DNA from 2 places in the Alcanivorax sp. IL2 genome. Region 1 is predicted to be linked to the other one. Evidence: predicted binding sites of a transcription regulator. Region 1 holds the regulator's gene; the other holds the start of a gene.
The links. The regulator sigma-54, encoded in region 1, starts transcription at its own class of promoters, with help from an activator protein. The targets are predictions, from matches to a motif close to TGGCACNNNNNTTGCTNT.

Region 1 (6,114 bases):
CACATAGCTGCGATCGCTGTCAGCAAACGCCGGCAGCCAGCGTTTTACGAAATGATGAATATCTTCAAGCATGTCGTGGCTGGCCTGGTGCTGCTGGAGGAAATCGATAATGGCGTCATCGCGGCCGGTAAAGGGCCGCAGGTCGGCCCGCCAGTGCGGGTTGGGCAGCACCCGCACGTCAAACACCAGGTCGGCATCGTTGGGCAGGCCGTTCTTGAAACCGAAGGATTCCAGCTGCAGGGACAGGGCGGCGCTGCGATTGGCTACCCGTTCGCGCATCAGGTTACGCAGGCTGTGAACGTCATAGTTGCTGGTGTCGATCACCAGGTCGGCGCGCAGGCGGATATTGGACAGCAATTCCCGCTCATGCTGGATGGCTGCTTCCACGGAGCCTTGCTGGGCGCCCAGCGGGTGTCGCCGGCGGGTGGCGCTGAAGCGCTTGAGCAGAGTGTTGTCGTCCGCATCCAGATAAATAATTTCGGTCTTTACCTGCTGCTGGTGCAGTGCATCCAGGATGGCGTCAAAAGCCAGTAACTGGGTGGGCAGGTTGCGCGCATCAATGCCTACTGCCGCTCGCTCTATGGGGAGCTCGCCCTGGTCAAGCTGTTCCGCAAGTGTCGGGAGCATGCCCACCGGCAGGTTGTCGACGCAGTAGTAGTTCTGGTCTTCCATGGCTTGCAGGGCGGTGGTTTTCCCCGAGCCGGATCGGCCGCTGATGATGGTGAGTTTCATGGTTGCACCGCTTGCACGCTATTTGCAGCACGTTGGCACGCAAAATGGATAGACGAGGGGATGTCCCGGGTGATGCCTGAAAGCGTGTTGCGTTCCTTCATGATGCCAGTCGCAGCTCCGCTTCGGATTCCACGGCGGTGTGATAAAGGTGGTGGTCGTTCTTGCTCAATCGCAGCTCGGCACGGTAATCGTCGTCGTTGAACAGGGACGCCAGGTGGCTGAGGGTTTTCAGGTGCTGTTCCGGGTTTTCCTGGGGAACCAGCAGTACAAAAACCAGATCTACCGGGCGACCGTCAACGGCGTCAAAATCGATGGGGGTAGAGAGTTTCAGCAGCAGCCCGATGGGTTGCTGGCAGTGACCAAGACGACAGTGAGGAATGGCGATGCCTTCACCGATGCCCGTGGAGCCCAGCTTTTCCCGGGCTACCAGGGCGTCGAAGACCTCCTGTTCGTTGAGGCTGTCGCAGCCGGCCGCGGCCAGCTGCGCAACCTGGTCCAGCAGCTGTTTCTTGCTGCTGGCCTGCACCTCGCTATGGGTGCGTGCTTCGGTGAGTAGTTCGCGAACTCGCATAATTGTCGCTTTGGGTTCAGTGGCCGCCGTGCTTGTGGCTGACGGCCTTTTCCTTGTGTTTGAGGATCTGGCGGTCGAGCTTGTCCGTCAGCTTGTCGATGGCAGCGTACATGTCGACTGCTTCAGCGGTGGCGAAGACGTCGGCCCCGGAAATATGGATAGTGGATTCCGCCTTGTGGGTCTTGGGTTCCGGGGAAAGGATCACCTGGACACTGGTAATCTGGTCGAAATGCCGTTCAAGACGGGAGAATTTGTCTCCTACGTAGGCTCGCAAAGCATCGGTAATTTCCAGGTGATGACCGCTGATATTAATTTGCATGGCTGGCTCCTTTACCTGCTCGTTGGGCCGTCCCGGCGCCTACACCAAACGCTTGCGGGCGCTGGATGACGGTATTCTCATCGCCTCACGGTACTTGGCGACTGTCCGGCGCGCTACATTGATTCCCTGCTCATTCAGCAAGCTTGCAAGCTTGTTGTCGCTGAGCGGTTTGCGGGGATTCTCGGCAGCGACCAGCTTCTTAATAATGGCACGAATAGCGGTGGAGGAACACTCACCGCCGCCGTCTGTTCCCACGTGGCTGGAGAAGAAATACTTCAACTCAAAGACGCCGCGGGGTGTCATCATGTATTTCTGGTTGGTGACCCGACTGATGGTCGATTCGTGCATCTCGACGGCGTCGGCAATGTCGGCCAGAACCAGGGGTTTCATGGCCTCTTCCCCATAGTCGAAGAAGTCCTGCTGAACGTCAACGATGCGGGTTGCCACCTTCAGCAGGGTGTCGTGGCGGCTTTGCAGGCTCTTGATGAACCACTTGGCTTCTTGCACGCAGTTGCGCAGGTACTGGCCATCCTCGCCACCGGCCTTGCGGGCCATGGAGGCGTACTGCTGCTGCAAATTGACCTTGGGCAGCACCTCCTCGTTCAGGCTGACCTGCCAGCGCCCCTGGTGCTGGCGTACGATCACGTCCGGCACCGCGTAATCCACCTGGCTTTCCCCAATCTGTTCGCCGGGAGCCGGGTCCAGGGTGCGTAGCAGCGAGAGGGCGTCCAGCAGGTTTTCTTCGCTGATCTGCAGTACCCGGCGCAGGGCGGCGTAGTCGTGCTTTTCCAGTAGCTCGAGATGCCCGAGCAGGGCCAGGGCATAGTCCAGAAAGGGCGTGTCCGTGGGCAGTTGGCGCAGCTGCACCCGCAGGCAGTCGGCCAGATCCAGACTGGCAACTCCCACCGGGTCGAATTGTTGCAGGCGGTGCTGCACAGCCAGGACTTCATCGGCTTCCAGCTCGTCACCTTCGGTGAGCAGGTCATCCTGGGCGTTCATCATCGCCACGATGTCGTCCACGGTGACGGTCAGGTAGCCGCGATCGTCCAGGGATTCGATGATGGTCATGGCGATAATGCGGTCCACATCGCTCATGGGGGTCAGATTCAGTTGCCAGAGCAGGTGGTCCTGTAGATTGCCGGCCACACTATGGCGCTGCTGCCAGTCGTCGGCATCGTCGGGGAGGGCGCTGGAGGCGCTGCTGGTCTGGCCGGAATAAACATCGTCCCATTCCGTTTCGATGCCGGGTTCGTCATCCACGAACTCTTCCAGGGCATCGTCACGCTCGGTATCCAGCTCCTGGTCGTCCTGACGTTCCTCGTCAGCGTCAGGCAGGGATTCGTCACCGAAATCATCGGCCAGCTCCAGCAACGGATTACTTTCCACGGCCTGCTGAATCTCTTGACGCAGGTCCAGCGTGGAGAGCTGCAGGAGGCGTATAGCCTGCTGCAGCTGCGGAGTCATGGTCAGCTGCTGGCCGATTTGTAGTTGTAGGCTTGGCTTCATACTGCTCAGACTGGTGTCATCCCCAAAACCTGAGAATAACAGCCTATGCATAAGGCAAGCAATATTTGTGCCAATGGTGGTTGTGTGCTAGGAGGAAGGTAGTTAACAGTGAACAGTTAATAGTTAACAGCGCGCGGGGCAGGTTTTCTGTGTTTCAAGCCTTTCCGTCGCGAACAAGCTATGGGCGCGGCGGCTTGCTCAAAAATAGTGCATGCCCCGGCCGCGAGCTGTTAACTGTTCACTATTAACTATTTACTGCCTTTTACAGCCTGAAATCGGCCCCCAGATACACATCCCGCACCTGCTGGTTGCCAAGAATGGTGTCCGCATCGCCGGAGGCGATGATATGGCCGGCGCTGACGATGTAGGCGGTGTCGCAGATATCCAGGGTTTCGCGCACGTTGTGGTCGGTGATCAGTACGCCGATGCCGCGCTCTTTCAGATGGCGGATGATGCCCTTGATGTCGTTCACGGAAATCGGGTCCACGCCGGCGAAGGGTTCATCCAGCAGGATGAAATCCGGGTCGGTGGCCAGGCCGCGGGCGATTTCTGCCCGGCGCCGCTCACCGCCGGACAGGCTCATACCCAGGGAATCACGGATGTGGGTGATATGGAATTCCTTGAGCAGGCTTTCCATGCGTTCGTGACGCTCCGCCTTGCTCAGCTCCTTGCGGGTTTCCAGGATCGCCATGATGTTCTCTTCCACGGTCAGGCGGCGGAAGATGCTGGCTTCCTGGGGCAAGTAGCCGATGCCACGCTGGGCGCGGCCATGCATGGGCAGATGGGTGATATCCGCCTCGTTGATGTCGATCCGACCGGCGTCCGCTTCCACCAGTCCGACAATCATGTAGAAGCAGGTGGTCTTGCCGGCGCCATTGGGACCGAGCAGGCCGACGATCTGGCCGGCTTCCACGTCCAGGGAGACATCTTCGATGACCCGGCGACCCTTGTAGCTTTTTGCCAGGTGGTGGGCACGTAAATGGCTCATGGGGTGTTTGGCTCCGCCTCTGAGGAGGGCGCTACGGGCGCCTCGTCGTTTGCATTGTTGTCCGCAGGGGTGTCTTCCTTGGGCGTCTGGTTCTCGGCAGGGATCACCAGTCGTACCCGTTTGTCGCCTTCGCTGCTGGCGTCTACCCGCTTGGAATCCAGGCTGTATTCCACCTTGGCGCCTTCAAAGGTGTTGCCCAGGTGTTCAATGTAAGCATCGCCGGTGAGTACCAGGGTGCGTTGGCGAATGTCGTAGACCAGGTTATTGGCGTGGGCCTGCAGGTCCTCACCTTCTTCCATGCGCACCGGGGTGCCGGACGCTTCCACGCGGATCAGTTCGCCATTACGGGTAAACAGGCGCATCTCATCGGCAAACAGTTTCCGCTTGCCCTGTATCAGTTCCACATTGCCGCGATACAGCCCGCTGCCGGCGTCCTGTTCGAAACGTCCGGAGTCGGCGGTGACGGACACCGGCATTTGTGCTGGGGCGGCCACTGCGCTCACCGGCAGGGTCACAGCCAGGGCGATGGTGCAGGTTCTAAGAAGCCGGCGCGTCAAACTCACTCTTTACTCCTTTTTCAAGGGTCAGTATGCCCTTGTCGAGATCGGCCTCCAGCGCACCCGCGCGGGTCCTGCCGGATTCAAATTCTATGTCAACATCCCCGGGAGAGCTGGCGATGTTGGTCTCGCTGAGAAAGCGCAGTTCCTGGGTGTCCAGGGTGATTTTCTGTTGCTGGTTGCGGGCTGTCACGTCGCCGGAGAAGACAATCAGGTCGCCATTTTCTTGCACCACGCCCTGTTCGCTGACAATGGTCCAGCTGCCTTTGTCGTTGGCCATTTCCAGCTCGGGTTGCTGCATTTCCGTGAGTGGGTTGTGGTCGTATTGGGTCAGCGTCTCGGCGGTGAGATAGTACTGGAGACGGCCGTCCTCTTCACTAAAGGCGCGTGCAGTAATGTCCTTGGCGACAATGGCAGGCGCAGTGAGGATGGCATCCTCCTGGCCGGGCAGGGTGTCATCCCACTCGTGCAGGGTCATCAGCATGACCAGCCCCAGCATCAGAATGCCGGTGGCACTGAGCAGGCCCTGGCGCTTCATGCCGGGCTCCGTTGCGCCAGGATAGCGTCGCAGATTTCGCGAACCGCGCCTTCGCCGCCGCGCCGTTCGGTAATGTGATCGGCGGCTGTCTTGGCACAGTCATGGGCATTGGCCGGGGCAAAACTGATCTGGGCCCAGTCCAGGGCGCTTACGTCCGGTTCGTCATCGCCGGCATAGCCGGTCTCGCTGGCGGCGATACCCAGCTGTTCTGCCAGATCCGCCAGGGCGACGCCCTTGTCTTCACGACCCTGTATCACATGGGCGATGCCCAGGTCGGCGGCACGCTTGGCTACCATGGGTGTATTGCGACCGGTGATGATGGCCAGGGTGACGCCGCTGGCGGCCAGTTTTTTCAGACCGTGGCCGTCCAGGGTGTTAAATACCTTGATGGCTTCGCCTTCCGGGCTGAAGTAGATGCGCCCGTCGGTCATCACTCCGTCCACGTCGAAGGCCATCAGGCGCAGGTTCTGGGCATCAATGGATGAGAGCTGCAGAGGCATTTACACCACCCCCGCGCGCAGCAGATCCTGCATGTTGAAGGCACCAAGAGGCTTGTGGTCCTTGTCACAGACCATCAGGCCGTTGATTTTGCGGGTTTCCATGATCTGCAGGGCCTCGGCGGCCAGGTGGCCGGGTTCGATGGTGATCGGCTGAGCCACCATGACTTCATCAATGGTGGCCTGGCGAATGTCGATATCCCGATCCAGCATGCGGCGCAGATCGCCATCCGTAAAGATGCCGGCCAGGGTGCCATCGTCCCGGGTGATGGCGGTCATGCCCAGGCCTTTGCGGGTCATTTCCAGCAGGGCTTCGCTGAGCGGAGTGCCCGAGGCAACCACCGGCAGGCGCTCGCCAGCATGCATGATGTCGTCCACCTTGAGCAGCAGGCGTCGGCCCAGGCTG
Region 2 (6,114 bases), 1.1 Mb from region 1:
TCAGGGGGACTTTGCCAAGAAGGAAATTTCCATGGCCAAGATCCACGTGGCCGATACCCTGCACAAGGCCGCTGATACCGCGATCCAGCTGTGCGGTGCCCGTGGTTATTCCAAGGACACCCTGCTGGAATGGATCTACCGCTACGCCCGCCAGGCGCGTTTGGTGGACGGTGCCAGCGAGGTGCACAAGATGGTGTTGTCGCGGTTCTACCTGAAAGAGAAACGTGATTTCTTTCAATGGGGTTAATGTCGTCTGCTAGCGACAATCCTGTCGTCCAGCCCTTGCCGTCGCGCACCGCCCTGCGGGCGAGGCGGCAAGGGATATCTCGTCGATAGCCGTTCACTGCCAGTAAATCCATTTTAAAACAATTGCTTGTCGTGGCTGAGTCGCTATGTCTCCGCGCCATCGGCTCCGCGTCGCGGGGCTGTCGACACACTGCGTTCCTTCCCTGACTGCCGTATCGGCGCCCCACGTCTGTCACCTTAGGTCAATGTCGGCTGTCAGATAATGTCAATCTGGCAATGCTTGTTTTTTCATAACTGTGATAGGCTGCAAAAAAATTGACGTGACATGAGTCACGTTTGTCCCTCTGGTTGTGCCAATTGACAGCTAGGGTGCTCAGCCGCAGGTCGAGCGCTGTCTGACTGTGGGCTGGGGGCTGAGTGACGATAAAAAGAAAAGCGCCTTTCTACGGGGGTAGTGGCGCGGTTGCCATTTCAACGGGTTGTGGGGAAATACATCATGCTGGATTATTACACTAGACACCTCTATGTGGAGAAACTCCTCAAGAGCGCACTCATTATCGTGCCATTGTCACTACTGGCTGTGCTGGTGGCGATATTGATCGCCGGCTGATTAGCCGTGAAGAGACCGCAGGAAATCTGAGCAGGGTTAGCGGGTGTCAGCTACCGTTTGCCGATAGCTCAGGGCTTCGCGCAGGTGGTCGCGGTCGACGGTGTCAGCACCGGCCAGATCGGCAATGGTGCGTGCCACCCGGGCACTGCGATGCAGGGCACGGGCGGACAGTCCCATGCGGGTCATGACGCTGGCCAGCCAGTCCCGGTGGGGGCGTAACAGTGGCTCCAAGTCGTCGCTGCCCAGTTCCCGATTCAGGCGTCGCTGGCGCTGCCATTGCTGTTGCCAGGCCTCGCGGACCCGAGCGCGGACGGTGTCGCTGGTTTCTCCCTGACGATCACCGAGCAGTTCCTGCGCCTCTACTGCGGGCACGTCCAGATGCAGATCGATGCGGTCCAGCAACGGGCCGGACAGTTTGCTCTGGTAGCGCTTGGCCTTGTCGCACCGATAGCCGCAGCCCTTCTCCGGGTCGCCCAGGTAACCGCAGGGGCAAGGGTTCATGGCCGCGATCAACTGAAAGCGGGCCGGGAAGGTCAGCTGCTGGGCGGCCCGGGCGATGCTCACCTCGCCGGTCTCCAGCGGTTCGCGTAATACCTCCAGTACTCGCCGGTCGAACTCCGGTAATTCATCGAGAAACAGGATGCCGTTATGCGCCAGGGAAATCTCTCCCGGGCGCGGGTGGCTACCGCCGCCAACCAGGGCGGTGGCTGAGGCGGTATGGTGGGGCGCCCGATAGGGGCGTTGGTGGAACTGGTGGGCCGGGCGCGGCTGTTTCAGGGAATGAATGGCTGCCACTTCCAGCGCCTGTTTCGGATGCAGCGGCGGAACCAGCCCGGGCAGGCGTGAAGCCAGCATGCTTTTGCCAGCGCCAGGCGGGCCGCTGAGTAGCAGGGAATGGCCGCCGGCCGCGGCAATCTCCAGCACCCGTTTGGCGGCGGCCTGGCCGCGGATTTCGGAGAGGCAGCCGCCCTCATGGGTGATGGTTTGCGGTGCCGGGTGATCATGGAACGGTAGCGGAGACTGGCCCACCAAATGGGCTGCCACCTGGGCGAGCTGGTCACCGGCCACGGTGGTGGCTCCGGCCAGCGCGGCTTCATCCGCGTTGTCGCGGGGAACGATCAGGGTGCGGCCGGTAGGCTGGCAGGCCAGGGCGCAGGGCAGCATGCCGGGCACCGGGCTCAGGGCGCCATTTAATGCCAACTCACCGATAAATTCGTATTGGTTGCTGTCCAGCTTTCCGAGCTGGCCACTGGCGAGCAGGATGCCCAGGGCAATGGGCAGGTCAAACCGACCGCCATCTTTGGGCAGATCCGCCGGTGCCAGGCTGACGGTGATGCGTCGCTGGGGGAACTCGAAGCCGCTGTTGACCAGTGCCGAGCGCACCCGGTCCCGGCTTTCCCGCACCGCGGTGTCACCCATGCCGACGATGGTGAAGGCGGGCAAGCCCGGTGCCAGGTGGGTTTCCACCCGCACTTCCCGGGCCTGAATGCCCAGCGGTGCCCGGCTGTAGAGCAATGCGTGCGTCACGTTTCCTCGCAGAATTCAGGGGTTGCGAGGCAGTGTACGGGGAGGCGGTGTTGGTACGTGTGCGAGGTTGGCGGCTGCAGATGTAGGAAATCGGACTTTCGTAGGAGCTATGCTTGCATGGCGAACAACGGCAATCGCGAGCAGGTTCGCATGTCGTAGATCCCCTGGGGGGCAAGCATAGCTCCTACGGGAGAATACCGGGCGTCAGGCGTCCGTCGTCTTCTCCATCTCCGCCACCTGCTTCTCCAGCGCTTCCAGCTTTTCCCGGGTGCGCATCAGTACCTGCTGCTGAATATCGAACTCTTCCCGGGTGATCAGATCCAGGCGGCTGACGGCTTCCGCCAGTACGCTGCGCACATTGCGCTCCACTTCGTTGCGCAGGCCGCCCAGATCGGTGGGCAGGCGCCCGCTGATGTCGGCCATCAGGCGGTCGATAAAGGGTTGATCAGGCATCTTGAATCTCCATCGGGGACCAGGGGCAGTGGCTGGCCCGGGCCGCCGGGAATGCGGTCTGTGGCGGCGGTGCTTGTATTGGTGGACGGATGGTAGCACGGTGTCCGCTGGCGCGGCACCGGCGGTGCAGGGCAGCAGCTCTGCACCAAGTTGGAACCCGCCCCAAGGTGGTGCGCTATAATGGCGCGCCGAACTCGTTTCCTGAATCGGGATCGGGATATAACCCACTGAAAATGCATGATTTTCTAAACCTGGCATGGGTCGTGCACTTATTGGGTCAGAGCGTTCGAGCAAACTGTGGATCGGGAACCATAACGGGGCTCGAAGTGAAACGGACGACACCGGACGCGGTGAAAGCTGAGGAGAATGAAATGAAACTGGTTACTGCCGTAATTAAGCCGTTCAAATTGGATGACGTGCGTGAAGCACTCTCCGAGATCGGCGTGCAAGGCATCACCGTTACCGAGGTGAAAGGCTTTGGACGCCAGAAAGGTCACACCGAGCTGTACCGGGGTGCCGAGTACGTGGTGGATTTTCTGCCCAAGGTAAAAATCGAGGTGGCCATCGCCGAGTCCTCCCTGGATCAGGTGATTGAAGCCATCGCGAAAGCTGCCAATACCGGCAAGATTGGTGACGGCAAGATCTTTGTCACCTCCCTGGAGCAAGCGATTCGTATCCGTACCGGCGAGACCGGCGAGGACGCGATTTAAGTTTTACCGTGTTGTAAATCGACCCATGCCAGGGTTTTAGAGAACACGCTTCCATTTTCGGAGGGTTGCATTGTGGAAAATCAAATTTTTGAACTTCAGTACGCCATGGACACCTTTTATTTTCTGGTGTGTGGCGCATTGGTAATGTGGATGGCTGCCGGCTTTGCCATGCTGGAAGCCGGCCTGGTGCGTGCGAAAAACACCACCGAGATTCTCACCAAAAACGTGGCGCTGTTTGCCATTAGCTGCATCATGTACCTGGTGTGTGGTTACGCCATCATGTACGGCGGCGGCATCTTCCTGGACGGTATCGACGCCTTCGATCTGGCCGGTGTGCTGAGCGCATCTACCGAGAACGGATTCGATGGTGACTCCGTCTACTCTGGTGCGTCTGACTTCTTCTTCCAGGTGGTGTTCGTGGCTACCGCCATGTCCATCGTCTCCGGTGCGGTTGCCGAGCGTATGAAGCTGTGGGCCTTCCTGGTCTTCGCGGTATTCATGACCGGTGTGATCTACCCGCTGGAAGGTTCCTGGACCTGGGGTGGTGCCGACGTGTTTGGCATGTATAACCTGGGCGACCTGGGCTTCTCTGACTTTGCTGGTTCCGGCATCGTTCACATGGCTGGTGCTGCTGCTGCTCTGGCTGGTGTGTTGCTGCTGGGTGCTCGTAAAGGCAAGTACGGTCCGAACGGTGAAGTGCACGCTATCCCCGGTGCCAACCTGCCGCTGGCTACCCTGGGTACCTTCATCCTGTGGATGGGCTGGTTCGGTTTCAACGGCGGCTCTGTACTGAAGCTGGGTGATGCTGCAAGCGCGCACTCTGTCGCCATGGTGTTCCTGAACACCAATGCTGCTGCCGCTGGTGGTGCTGTTGCTGCCCTGATCGTTGGCCGCATCCTGTTCGGCAAGGCCGATCTGACCATGCTGCTTAACGGTGCCCTTGCCGGTCTGGTGGCGATCACTGCCGAGCCGTCCACTCCGACCCCGCTGTTGGCGACTCTGTTCGGTGCCGCTGGTGGTGTGCTGGTAGTGTTCAGCATCCTGACCCTGGACAAGATGAAAATCGACGATCCGGTCGGTGCCATCTCTGTACACGGTGTGGTTGGTCTGCTGGGTCTGCTGCTGGTGCCGGTTACCAACGGTGATGCTTCCTTCTCCGGCCAGATCATCGGCGCGATCACCATCTTCGTATGGGTATTCGTAGCCAGCCTGATCGTCTGGGGCATCCTGAAAGCCGTCATGGGCATCCGGGTTTCCGAAGAAGACGAGTACGAAGGCATGGACATCGCCGACTGCGGCATGGAAGCCTACCCGGAATTCGTGAAAGGTTAATCCTTCACAACGATTTCCTTGAAATGACAGGGCGCCTTCGGGCGCCCTTTTTTTGTTTTAAAAAAAGCGAGAAGATTTTAATTTTCGATACTCGCTTCTGTCGGCTCGTTCCTTTTGGGGGATCAGTAGCGCCTTTGCCCTGTGCTATCATGCCGCCTTTCCCGCCAGCCCTCTGTGAGCACCATGAGCGAAACCACTGTTATCCGCCTGCGTAAGAACGAAGAACGCCGCCTCAAGGCCGGCCACCTGTGGGTCTACGCCAACGAGATCGATACCCGTCAAACGCCGCTGCGGGACTTGCCCGTTGGTGTTGCCTGCGTGGTGGAAGACAGCCGTGGCAAGCCGCTGGGTCGGGCTCTGCTCAGCCCCCACTCGCTGATTGCGGCTCGTCTTTACAGCCGTGACGTAAAGCAGGAGCTGTCGCGCAGTTTCTTCAAGAAACGCATCGAGCAGGCGCTGGCCCTGCGCGAGACCCTGTTCGATGAACCCAGCTACCGGTTGATCTTCGGCGAAGCCGACGGCCTTCCCGGCCTGGTGGTGGACCGTTTTGCTGATGTGCTGGTGGTACAGACCGGCTCCGGGGCCATGGAAGCGCACCTGGACACCATCGTCAGTGCTCTGGATGCGGTGCTCAACCCGACCCATATCATTGCCAAGAACGAAGCGGCGGCTCGGGAAATCGAGGGTATGGAGCGCTATACCAAGGCGCTGAAAGGCGACCTGGTCGACGAGGTGTCACTCACCGAGAACGGCGCCCGCTTTGTGGCGCCGCTGGCGGAAGGGCAGAAAACAGGCTGGTTCTACGATCACCGCAGTGCCCGCCAGGCCATGGTGCCACTGGCAAAAGGGGCGCGGGTGCTGGATGTGTTTTCCTATTGCGGTGGTTGGGGGGTGCAGGCAGCACTGGCCGGAGCGGAATCGGTCACCTGCGTGGATGCCTCGGAAACCGCCACCGACTATGTGCACCGCAATGCGGAGCTGAACGGGGTCGCGGACAAGGTGGGCAGCATCCAGGGCGATGCCTTTGCCGCCATGAAACAGCTGATTGCCGATGGCGAAAAGTATGATCTGGTGGTGCTGGATCCGCCGGCGTTCGTGAAGCGCAAAAAGGATTTCAAGAACGGCCTGGCCGGTTATCACGCCATCAACGAACTGGCCCTGCGTCTGATCAAGCCGGGGGGGTACCTGATCTCTGCGTCCTGCTCCATGCATATGCCGGCGGACCGCTTGCTGGAC

Region 2: glnK (P-II family nitrogen regulator) is a predicted target of sigma-54. The motif match lies at 3,089-3,106, and genes of this name have one in related genera.

What each region holds. Positions count from the first base shown of each region.
Region 1 covers NZ_CP179932.1:3,337,173-3,343,286, reverse strand. The annotation lists gene rapZ (RNase adapter RapZ) at 1-732, opposite strand, end outside; gene ptsN (PTS IIA-like nitrogen regulatory protein PtsN) at 830-1,303, opposite strand; gene hpf (ribosome hibernation-promoting factor, HPF/YfiA family) at 1,320-1,622, opposite strand; gene ACMG4N_RS15370 (RNA polymerase factor sigma-54) at 1,662-3,128, opposite strand; gene lptB (LPS export ABC transporter ATP-binding protein) at 3,391-4,116, opposite strand; gene lptA (lipopolysaccharide transport periplasmic protein LptA) at 4,113-4,679, opposite strand; gene lptC (LPS export ABC transporter periplasmic protein LptC) at 4,654-5,211, opposite strand; gene ACMG4N_RS15350 (KdsC family phosphatase) at 5,208-5,711, opposite strand; gene ACMG4N_RS15345 (KpsF/GutQ family sugar-phosphate isomerase) at 5,712-6,114, opposite strand, start outside.
Region 2 covers NZ_CP179932.1:857,788-863,901, forward strand. The annotation lists gene ACMG4N_RS04005 (acyl-CoA dehydrogenase family protein) at 1-247, shown strand, start outside; gene ACMG4N_RS04010 (YifB family Mg chelatase-like AAA ATPase) at 893-2,383, opposite strand; gene ACMG4N_RS04015 (accessory factor UbiK family protein) at 2,588-2,836, opposite strand; gene glnK (P-II family nitrogen regulator) at 3,208-3,546, shown strand; gene ACMG4N_RS04025 (ammonium transporter) at 3,619-4,878, shown strand; gene ACMG4N_RS04030 (class I SAM-dependent rRNA methyltransferase) at 5,062-6,114, shown strand, end outside.